3 regions of the Streptomyces sp. SLBN-31 genome follow, and region 2 is predicted to be linked to each of the others. Evidence: riboswitches for the same ligand, from Rfam matches in the RefSeq annotation. Region 2 holds a riboswitch; each other region holds the start of a gene.
What was found. Region 2 has a riboswitch for S-adenosylmethionine ahead of thrC (threonine synthase). Riboswitches for the same ligand answer to the same signal wherever they lie in the genome.
Positions count from the first base shown of each region.

Region 1 (3,266 bases), on a different contig from region 2:
TCATCGAGGTGCACGAGCCGCTCAGCCAGGAGGCGCTGCACACCCTCACGGCGCACGACCAGTACAAGCCGCTCGAACTCGGCCCGACGGTCGACGAGAACGGCGTCGAGCGCAAGGTGAAGGGCTCCCACAAGCTGCGCGCCAAGCTCAGCGAGGCGTACTTCGGCGAGGAGTCCCAGATCCCGAAGCCGACCGTCGAGGAGTACAAGGAGATCACGAGCGGCCACGGCCACCACTGATCGCTGCGCTCGCCACGCGCACCAAGGGCCCCCGTCCGTTCTCCGGACGGGGGCCCTTCGCGATGCCCGTGCCTGGATAGGGTGGGCACACACTGCGTTACGCCCACGACACGTCTACGACCATCAGGAGCGGCCCCATGAGCGCTGTGACCCCCGCTGGAGGCGACACCGCGGCGGGCCGTTCCTGGCCCCTGCTGCTGAACGGCCTGCTGAGCGGCAAGGACCTGTCCACCGACGACACGGCCTGGGCGATGGACCTCATGATGCGCGGCGAGGCGACCGACGCCCAGATCGCCGGCTTCGTGGTGGCGATGCGGGCCAAGGGCGAGACGGTCGAGGAGATCAACGGCCTGGTCCGCACGATGTACGAGCACGCGAACGTCATCGAGGTGCCGGGCCCGACCGTGGACATCGTCGGCACCGGGGGCGACGGCGCGAAGACGGTGAACATCTCCACGATGTCGTCGATCGTCGTCGCGGGCACGGGTGCGCGGGTGGTCAAGCACGGCAACCGGGCCGCGTCCTCGGCGTCCGGGGCGTCCGACGTCCTGGAGAAGCTGGGCGTCAACCTGGAGCTGCCCGTGAAGCGGGTCCCCGAGGTGGCCCAGGAGGCCGGGATCACCTTCTGCTTCGCCATCAAGTTCCATCCGGCGCTGCGTCATGTGGGCGCCGCCCGAGGCCAGTTGGGCATCCGTACGGTCTTCAACGCGCTCGGCCCGCTGACCAACCCCGCCAAGGTGCGGGCGCAGGCGGTGGGTGTGGCCGATCCGCGCATGGCGCCGATCGTGGCCGGAGTCTTCGCCGAGCGCGGCAACTCCTCCCTGGTCTTCCGCGGCGACGACGGCCTCGACGAGCTGACGACGACGGCCACGTCGCGCGTCTGGATCGTCCGGGACGGCAAGGTCACCGAGGAGACCTTCGACCCCCGTGACGTCGGCCTGGACCTGGTGCCGGTGGAGGCGCTGCGGGGCGGGGACCCGTCGTACAACGCGGAGGTCGCCCGGCGGCTCCTGGACGGCGAGACGGGTCCCGTGCGGGACGCCGTCCTGCTGAACTCGGCGGCCGCCCTGGTGGCCCTGCAGCCGACGGAGGCCTCTCTGGCCGATCAGTTGGGGGCGGGCATGGCGAAGGCCGCCGAGTCCATCGACTCCGGTGCGGCCAAGCGGGCGCTGGAGCGCTGGGTGGCCGCCAGCAACGCGTAGGGCGTGTGCAGCGCGCGGTCCCGTCATCCGGACTCGGGTTGCGGGACCGCGATCACTTCACGTACGTTCCTGTACCAGGTCATGAGTGACAGTCATGAGGCCCCGGCCGACTGTCCGGCAACCCTCCGTCCGTGGCGGGGTGCCCCGGGTGAAGACCAGGCCGTAGGCAGCGAGGTCTGCGGCAAGCGCGGATCCCTCACGAACCGGGGATCCTGGTCGTCGAGGAGTCTTCCGTGAGCAAGCGAATGCGATAGGGCCGCAGAGCCCCCCTCCGCGCACCCCTCTTCTCTTTCCGGCCCGCACGCGCGTGCCCTTTCACGGGAGTTCCCCCATGTCTGTCTCCACCGCTGCCTCCACCCAGACCGTTTGTGCCCCTCTGCCCGTTCTGGGCGGGGATGTCACCGTCCCGCTCGTCACCGGTGGCGAGGTGACCTACGCGGCGCTCGACTGCGCGGCCAGCGCGCCCGCCCTGCAGCGCGTCTGGGACGACGTCGCGGCCTACGCCCCGTACTACGGCAGCGTCCACCGCGGTGCCGGCTACCTCTCCCAGCTGTCCACCGACCTCTTCGAGAACGCCCGCAGGACGGTCGCCGAGTTCCTCGACTGCCGTGCCGAGGACCAGCTGGTCTTCACCCGCTCGACGACGGACTCCCTCAACCTCCTCGCCCGCGCCCTGCCGGCCGGCTGCCAGGTCTTCGTCTTCGAGACCGAGCACCACGCGAGCCTGCTGCCCTGGCAGGACGCCCACGTCACCTACCTCGACGCCCCGCGCACCCCGGCACAGGCCGTGGAGACGCTGGAGCGCGCCCTCGCCGGGCGCGACCCCTACGGCCCGGCCCTGGTCTGCGTCACCGGCGCCTCGAACGTCACCGGCGAGCGGTGGCCGGTGCGTGAGCTGGCCGCGGCGGCCCACGCGCACGGCGCCCGCATCGTCCTGGACGCCGCCCAGCTCGCCCCGCACCACCCCGTCTCCGTCCGCGACCTGGACGTCGACTGGGTCGCCTTCTCCGGCCACAAGCTGTACGCCCCCTTCGGGGCCGGCGTGCTGGCCGGTCGCGCCGACTGGCTGCGCGAGGCCGACCCCTACCTCGCGGGCGGCGGCGCCAGCCGCAAGGTCACCCGCCGCGAGGACGGGGGAGTGGACGTGGAGTGGCACGAGAGCGCGGCCCGCCACGAGGCCGGCTCCCCGAACGTCATCGGCGCCTACGCCGTCGCGTCGGCCTGCAAGGCCCTCACGGAGGCCGGCTTCGACACCCTGGTGGCCCGCGAGCGGTACCTGATCGGCAAGGTACGGGCGGGGCTGGCCGAGGTCCCGCAGGTGAAGGTGCTGTCCCTCTTCGGCGACGACGCCGACCGGGTCGGCGTCATCTCCTTCGTCGTCGAGGGCTGGAACAGCTCCCACTTCGCCGCGGCCCTCTCCGCCGAGTACGGCATCGGCGTCCGCGACGGCCTCTTCTGCGCCCACCCCCTGGTCCGCACCCTGCTCGGCTCCGCACCCCAGACCCAGGGCGAGTGCGGCGCCCCTGAGGCCGCGCCCGGCGAGAAGTCCCTGAACGCGATCCGGGTCAGCTTCGGCGCGGGCACCCCGGACGAGCACGTCGAGCGCTTCGTCGGCGCCGTCAGGGAACTGGTGAGCGCCGGCGCGAAGTGGACGTACCGCACGCAGGACGGCCGCTGCGTGCCGGCGGTCTGACCGGACGGGGTCGGGAGGCGGCGGTCAGGAGTCGAGGCCGATCGCGAACGCCGCCTCCAGGTCGTGCTGGGAGTAGGTGCGGAACGCCACGTGCGTGTCCGTGGCCTCGACCCCGGGGATCTTGCTGATCGA
Region 1 is NZ_VFNC01000002.1:2,585,018-2,588,283, reverse strand. Features, by position in the region: gene FBY22_RS31905 (cytochrome bc complex cytochrome b subunit) at 1-239, shown strand, start outside; gene trpD (anthranilate phosphoribosyltransferase) at 377-1,441, shown strand; SAM riboswitch class IV at 1,519-1,635, shown strand; gene FBY22_RS31895 (aminotransferase class V-fold PLP-dependent enzyme) at 1,773-3,134, shown strand; gene FBY22_RS31890 (Lrp/AsnC family transcriptional regulator) at 3,159-3,266, opposite strand, start outside.
Region 1: another riboswitch for S-adenosylmethionine. It lies ahead of FBY22_RS31895 (aminotransferase class V-fold PLP-dependent enzyme); the one in region 2 lies ahead of thrC (threonine synthase).

Region 2 (3,266 bases):
CTCGGCGAAGGCACGGTTGTACGTCTCGTACGACGCCCACTGCCGCCGGAACTCAGCGTCGAAGACCGGCTCCAGCGGCGTCTGGTACAGCATGTGGTGGACGAACCAGAGCACGGAGTTGGCGATGCCGTTGTAGGCGTCGGCGTGCACGTCGGCCGGGACGTCGAGCATCCGCACGCCGGGCTCGCCCTCCCCGCGCCGCACCGCCTCCCGGTCGCCGTCGGACAGCGCGGAGCACACCCACAGCGCGCCCGCGTCGGGACCGATCGCCGACAGGCCGGAGACCAGCCCGCCGCCGCCCCGCTTGGCGGCCAGCGAGCCGTCCGGCTGGAGTGTGTACGAGACCGGGCCGCGGTTGGACGCGACCAGTACCTGAGGGGCAGCGTCGTGCGAGGAAGCCATACGCCTCAACGTAGCCCGGTCCACAAACGCATAAACGTAACGACCACCCGGTCCGCGTATGCCCTACGCCACCTTGCGGCTCGCATACTCCGCGATCTCCGTCATCGGCGGCCGCTCCTCCGTGTCCACGGAGTAGGTGCGCGGCTCGAAGCCGTCCGTGCCCCGTTCGAACTGGGTGAGGGAGGGACGGACGAGATGGCCGCGGGCCAGGCGGAGCTGGGCCGTGCGGTAGATGGCCGCCGCCATCCGGCCGAGGGCCTGGCCGTCCTGGTGGCGGTGCTTGCGGACGCCTACGTCGACCTGGGCGAGCGCGTCCAGGCCCACCAGATGCAGGGCGTCGACCAGCATGCCCAGCTCGACCCCGTACCCGACGGGGAACGGCAGCTGTTCCAGCAGGCTGCGCCGGGCCGCGTACTCGCCGCCCAGCGGCTGCACGAAGCCGGCCAGCTGCGGCCAGTGCATGTTGAGCAGGGGGCGGGCCATCAGCTCGGTGACCCGGCCACCCTGTCCCTGCGCCCCGCCGAGGGGACGGTCGTACATGCCCTTGACCAGGTCGATCCCGGGGTCGGTGAGCAGCGGGCCGACGATCCCGGAGACGAAGTCGGAGGAGAACTCCTTCAGGTCGGCGTCGATGAAGCAGACGATGTCCCCGGTCGTGACCAGCAGCGAGCGCCACAGGACCTCGCCCTTGCCGGGGACCGTCGAGATGCGGGGCAGGATGTCGTCGCGGTGCACTACCCGCGCGCCGGCCGCCGCGGCGACCTGGGACGTGCGGTCGGTGGAACCGGAGTCGACGACCACGATCTCGTCGACGAGCGGGACCTGCTGCATCAGGTCGTGGCGGATGATCGCGACGATGTCGCCGACCGTCTCCTCCTCGTTGAGCGCGGGCAGCACGACACTGACCGACTGGCCCGTGCGCTGTTTCGCGGCGAGGATCTGGTGCAGCGGGCGGTCGGTGACGGACCAGGAGTGGGTGCTCAGCCAGCGCTCGACTTCTTCCAGCACGTAGGCGGCTCCTCTGCGTTCTCTCGGCGAAAGGACCGGATTGTGATCCATCTCGCGGTTCGGACGGCTATCTCAACTGTCCTGGCCTTCGGTTACAGTCTTGAACAACGCTGATGACCATCGCATGTCGGGGGTCGTCTCGCGTTCAACGAGTTCAACAACCACATACCGCTCATCCAGAGGGGCAGAGGGATACGGCCCGATGAAGCCCCGGCAACCCTCCAGCCGGTCTCGTAGATCAACGTTGATCATTCCGCGAGGCTCCCGGCTAGGGAAGGTGCCAAATCCGTCTCACGGCGAGATGCGTCGTGAGGAAGATGAGGAGAAAGGGCCTCGCCTCACATGGCTGCGCAGACTGTTGCAAGCACCACCGACTCCACGACCGTAGACCTCGGGCCCGCCTCGGCGCTTTCCTGCCGCGAGTGCGGTCACCGGGTGCCGCTCGGCCCGGTCTTCGCCTGCGAGGAGTGTTTCGGCCCGCTCGAGATCGCGTACGACTTCTCGGCCTACGACACCGAGGAGCTCCGCAAGCGCATCGAGGCGGGACCCGCGAACATCTGGCGCTACGCGCCGCTGCTGCCCGTCCCGGCGGACGTGGCGGACAAGCCGAACATCAACCCCGGCTGGACCAAGCTCGTCAAGGCCGAAAACCTGGCGCGCGAGCTGGGTGTCACCGGCGGACTGTACGTGAAGGACGACTCCGGCAACCCGACGCACTCCTTCAAGGACCGCGTCGTCGCCCAGGCCCTGGAGGCCGCGCGCGCCTTCGGCTTCACCACGCTCTCCTGCTCCTCCACCGGCAACCTCGCGGGTGCCGTCGGCGCCGCCGCGGCCCGCGCCGGCTTCCGGTCCTGCGTGTTCATCCCGCACGACCTGGAGCAGGGCAAGGTCGTCATGGCCGCGGTCTACGGCGGCGAGCTCGTGGGCATCGAGGGCAACTACGACGACGTGAACCGCTTCTGCTCCGAGCTGATCGGCGACCCGGCCGGCGAGGGATGGGGCTTCGTCAACGTCAACCTGCGGCCCTACTACGCGGAAGGGTCCAAGACCCTGGCGTACGAGATCTGCGAGCAGCTCGGCTGGAAGCTCCCCGACCAGCTCGTGGTCCCCATCGCCTCCGGCTCGCAGCTGACGAAGATCGACAAGGGGCTGCAGGAGCTGATCAAGCTCGGGCTCGTCGAGGACAAGCCGTACAAGATCTTCGGGGCTCAGGCCGAGGGGTGCTCGCCGGTGTCGGTCGCCTACAAGGCGGGCCACGACGTGGTGCGGCCGCAGAAGCCGAACACCATCGCCAAGTCCCTGGCCATCGGCAACCCGGCCGACGGGCCGTACGTCCTGGACATCGCGCGCCGCACGGGCGGTGCCGTGGAGGACGTGAACGACGAGCAGGTCGTCGACGCCATCAAGCTGCTGGCCCGCACCGAGGGCATCTTCGCCGAGACCGCCGGCGGCGTGACCGTGGGCGTGACGCGCAAGCTCATCGAGAACGGCGTGCTGGACCCGGCCCTGACCACGGTCGTGCTGAACACCGGCGACGGCCTCAAGACGCTGGATGCGGTGGCAGGCACGGGGTTGACTGCGACCATTCGCCCCAACCTCGATTCGTTCCGCGAGGCCGGGCTCGCCTAGCCGATCTTTCGACTGCGGGCCGGTGGGGGCTGGTCGCGCCCACGCGGCGGTAGCCGCACACCGAACACAGCCCCGCGCCCCTGGGGCGCTTACCTGACCGGAGGTCTTGAACATGAGCGTGTCCGTCCGCATCCCCACCATCCTGCGCACCTACACCGGCGGCCAGGCCGAGGTGAGCGCCGAGGGTGCCACCCTCGCCGAGGTCATCGCCGACCTGGAGAAGAACC
Region 2 is NZ_VFNC01000003.1:350,462-353,727, reverse strand. Features, by position in the region: gene FBY22_RS39090 (trehalose-6-phosphate synthase) at 1-402, opposite strand, end outside; gene FBY22_RS39085 (glucosyl-3-phosphoglycerate synthase) at 466-1,410, opposite strand; SAM riboswitch class I at 1,580-1,734, shown strand; gene thrC (threonine synthase) at 1,753-3,039, shown strand; gene FBY22_RS39075 (MoaD/ThiS family protein) at 3,152-3,266, shown strand, end outside.

Region 3 (3,266 bases), on a different contig from region 2:
CGCCGGCCTTCCGTGGCCGCATCGGCAGGGACGCGCGCAGCGGCCACTACGCCGTTCCCGGCCGCTACCGGCTCCATCTGTCGACCGCGTGTCCCGACGGCCTGCGCATCGCCGTCGCCCACACATTGCTCGGCCTGGACGCCGTCTGTCCGGTGGCCCTCCTGCCCGCCGTCCCCGACTGTCCCGAGGGCGGCCACTCGGCCCTGCGCCCGCTGTACGAGGCGAGCGCGCACCGCTACCCCGGCCCGGCCGCGGCGCCGGTCCTCAGTGACGGCTGGTCAGGGCGGATCGTCAGCACCCATGACCGGGACATCATGCGCGACCTCGCCCACCGCTTCGACACCGGCGGTCCCTCGCTCTACCCGTGCGGCGCGGAGTCGGAGATCGAGGCGGTGGAGCGGATGTGCGTGGAGGGTATCGAGGGGGCGGCGCAGCGGGCCGGGGCCGTGGGCGGAGAGGCAGCGGAATGTGACATGGCCCTGGCCACGCTGCTGGAGACCCTCGGCGCCCTCGACCGCTGGCTGGACGGCCGAACCTACCTGATCCGCGACGAAGTCACCGCCGCCGACGTCGAGTTGTGGGTCGCGCTGATACGGCTCGACACCGTGCACCGGCACCACCTCGACGCCGCCGCGGTCCAGCGCATCGCCGGCCACCCGGCGCTGTGGTCCTACGCCCGCCGTCTGACCGCCCACCCCGCCTTCGGCATCCACCTCAACCTCGACGGCATCGACCGCCGCCACCACGCCCAGTGCCGCGGGCGGGAGGCGGCCGGATCGGCCGTCCAGATGCTCGACTGGGCTGCACACGCGGCCCGTTAGCCGTTCCACCTGGTGGACCGGTGTTGACATACGTTCGGGCAGTTGTCTTGACTACGGCCCAGAACGGTCATGAGTGTCAGCGACAAGCCCTGGCTTGCTGACCGGCAACCCTCGCGCCGCGGTGGGGTGCCCCAGGTGACGACCCGGCCGATGACACGTCGGTAAGCGCGAGGCCCACAGGGCCGGAACAGTGACGGTGACGCCATGTACGCAGCTCCCAGAACGGCCGCACGCCGTTCCCAGGGCTGCGAACCGGCGTACACGAACGTGCTCGTCGCCAACCGCGCCGTCGATCTGCTCCGCGTCAACAGCGCACTGTGTACCGCACCGGGCCGTGCCCGCTGTCGGGGCTGACACCTCCCCGCAGCCCCCGCACTCCCTGACCGACACCGCCCGCGCGGTGTGCCGTCGCCCTTCCCACTCCCGGTCTCCCGCCGCCGTGTGCGTCCCCGCATGCCGGCGTGCCTCCGGGGTGTTCCCACCCAGCCGGAGCCCACCATGAGCGAACCCCCTGGCGCCACCGTCACGTTGCCCGAGGCGCCCAGCGCCGCCCAACCGTCCAAGGCCCTCACCGCCCAGCGAGTGCTGCCGTTGCGACGGCCGGGACGCTGGATCGCCACCGCGATCGTCCTGGTCCTGGTCGCCCAGTTCGTCCACGGACTGGTGACCAACCTGCTCGACCTGTTCGGCTCGGCGCAGACCATGGGCTCCACCTACCCCGGCGACATCGTGCCGCTCCTGCTGGTCGTCACCGTCTGGTACCTGATCCTCACCAGCGTCGTCTCCGTCATCCAGTTCTACGTCGAGCGGCACTACGCCCGCGGCGCCACCCGCAGCCTGCCGCCGGCGCCACTGCAGAAGCTCCGCACCGGTCTCACCGACCTGCGGGCCCGCGTCCGCCGGGAGGCCGCCGTATGACCGCCAAGACCGCCGACGCCGTGGCGGACGTCGAAGCCGCCACCGTCGAGGTGCACGACGTGCACAAGTGGTACGGCACCCACCGGGTCCTGGACGGCGTGGACCTGACCGTCCGCCCCGGCGAGGTCACCGTGATCCTCGGCCCCTCCGGCTCCGGCAAGTCCACCCTGCTGCGGGTCATCAACCACCTGGAGAAGCCCGAGATCGGCCACGTCAGCATCAACGGCGAGCCGATCGGCGTGAAGCGGCAGGGCGACCGGCTGAAGGAGCTGAGCGAGCGGGCCATCCTCACCCAGCGCGGGCGGATCGGGTTCGTCTTCCAGAACTTCAATCTCTTCCCGCACCTGACGGTCCTGGACAACGTGGCCGCGGCCCCGGTTGCCACCGGCCGGCTCGGCAGGCCCGAAGCCCAGGAGCTGGCCCGCGAGCTCCTCGGCCGGGTCGGCCTCGCCGACAGGACCGGCGCCTACCCGCGCCAGCTCTCCGGCGGCCAGCAGCAGCGCGTCGCCATCGCCCGCGCACTGGCCCTGCGCCCCGGCGTCATCCTGTTCGACGAGCCCACCTCCGCCCTGGACCCCGAACTGGTCGGCGAAGTCCTCGCCGTCATACGGGACTTGGCCTCCAGCGGCACCACCCTCGTCATCGTCACCCACGAGATCGGCTTCGCCCGCGAGATCGCCGACCGGGTCGTCTTCATCGACGGCGGCAAGATCATCGAGCAGGGGCCGCCCTCCGAGATCCTCGACGCACCGCGGCACGAGCGGACCAGGGACTTCCTCAGCAAGGTCCTGTGACCCGCCGCCCCCACGACCTCCCCCCACGCCACCACCCTCATCACCGCCCCTGAGCGACAAGGAACGGCCATGCGCACCCACTTCACCCGACGCAGCCCGATACGCGGCATCACCGCGGCGACCGCCGTCGCCTCCCTGGTCACCGGGCTCGCCGCCTGCGGTGGCAACAGCGACGCGGCCACCACCACCGACACCGCCGCCACGTCCGGCGAGGTCGTCATCGGCCAGGCCTCCAACGGCGCCGCCCAGCAGACCACCATCAAGGTCTCCGAGGTCAAGTCGATCAGCTCCGAACTGCCCGCCGCTCTCAAGAAGAGCGGCAAGCTGGAGATCGGCATCGGCGCCCTGCCCGCCGGCTTCCCGCCGCTGGCCTACGTCGGCGGCGACCAGAGAACCCTCACCGGCGCGGAGCCCGACTTCGGTCGCCTGGTCGCCGCGGTCCTCGGCCTCAAGCCCGAGGTGAAGAACTCCACTTGGGAGAACCTCTTCGTCGGCATCGACAGCGGCAAGGTCGACGTGGCGTTCTCCAACGTCACCGACACCGAAGAGCGCAAGAAGAAATACGAGTTCGCCTCCTACCGGCAGGACAACCTCGCCTTCACCGTGCCCAAGAAGAGCACCTGGAACTTCGGCGGCGACTACGAGAACCTCGCCGGCAAGACGATCTCCGTCAGCTCTGGCACCAACCAGGAAAAGATCCTCCTGGAGTGGAAGGCGAAGCTGGCCAAGGAGG
Region 3 is NZ_VFNC01000002.1:425,782-429,047, reverse strand. Features, by position in the region: gene FBY22_RS21900 (glutathione S-transferase C-terminal domain-containing protein) at 1-821, shown strand, start outside; SAM riboswitch class IV at 887-995, shown strand; gene FBY22_RS21895 (hypothetical protein) at 1,320-1,739, shown strand; gene FBY22_RS21890 (amino acid ABC transporter ATP-binding protein) at 1,736-2,533, shown strand; gene FBY22_RS21885 (ABC transporter substrate-binding protein) at 2,603-3,266, shown strand, end outside.
Region 3: another riboswitch for S-adenosylmethionine. It lies ahead of FBY22_RS21895 (hypothetical protein); the one in region 2 lies ahead of thrC (threonine synthase).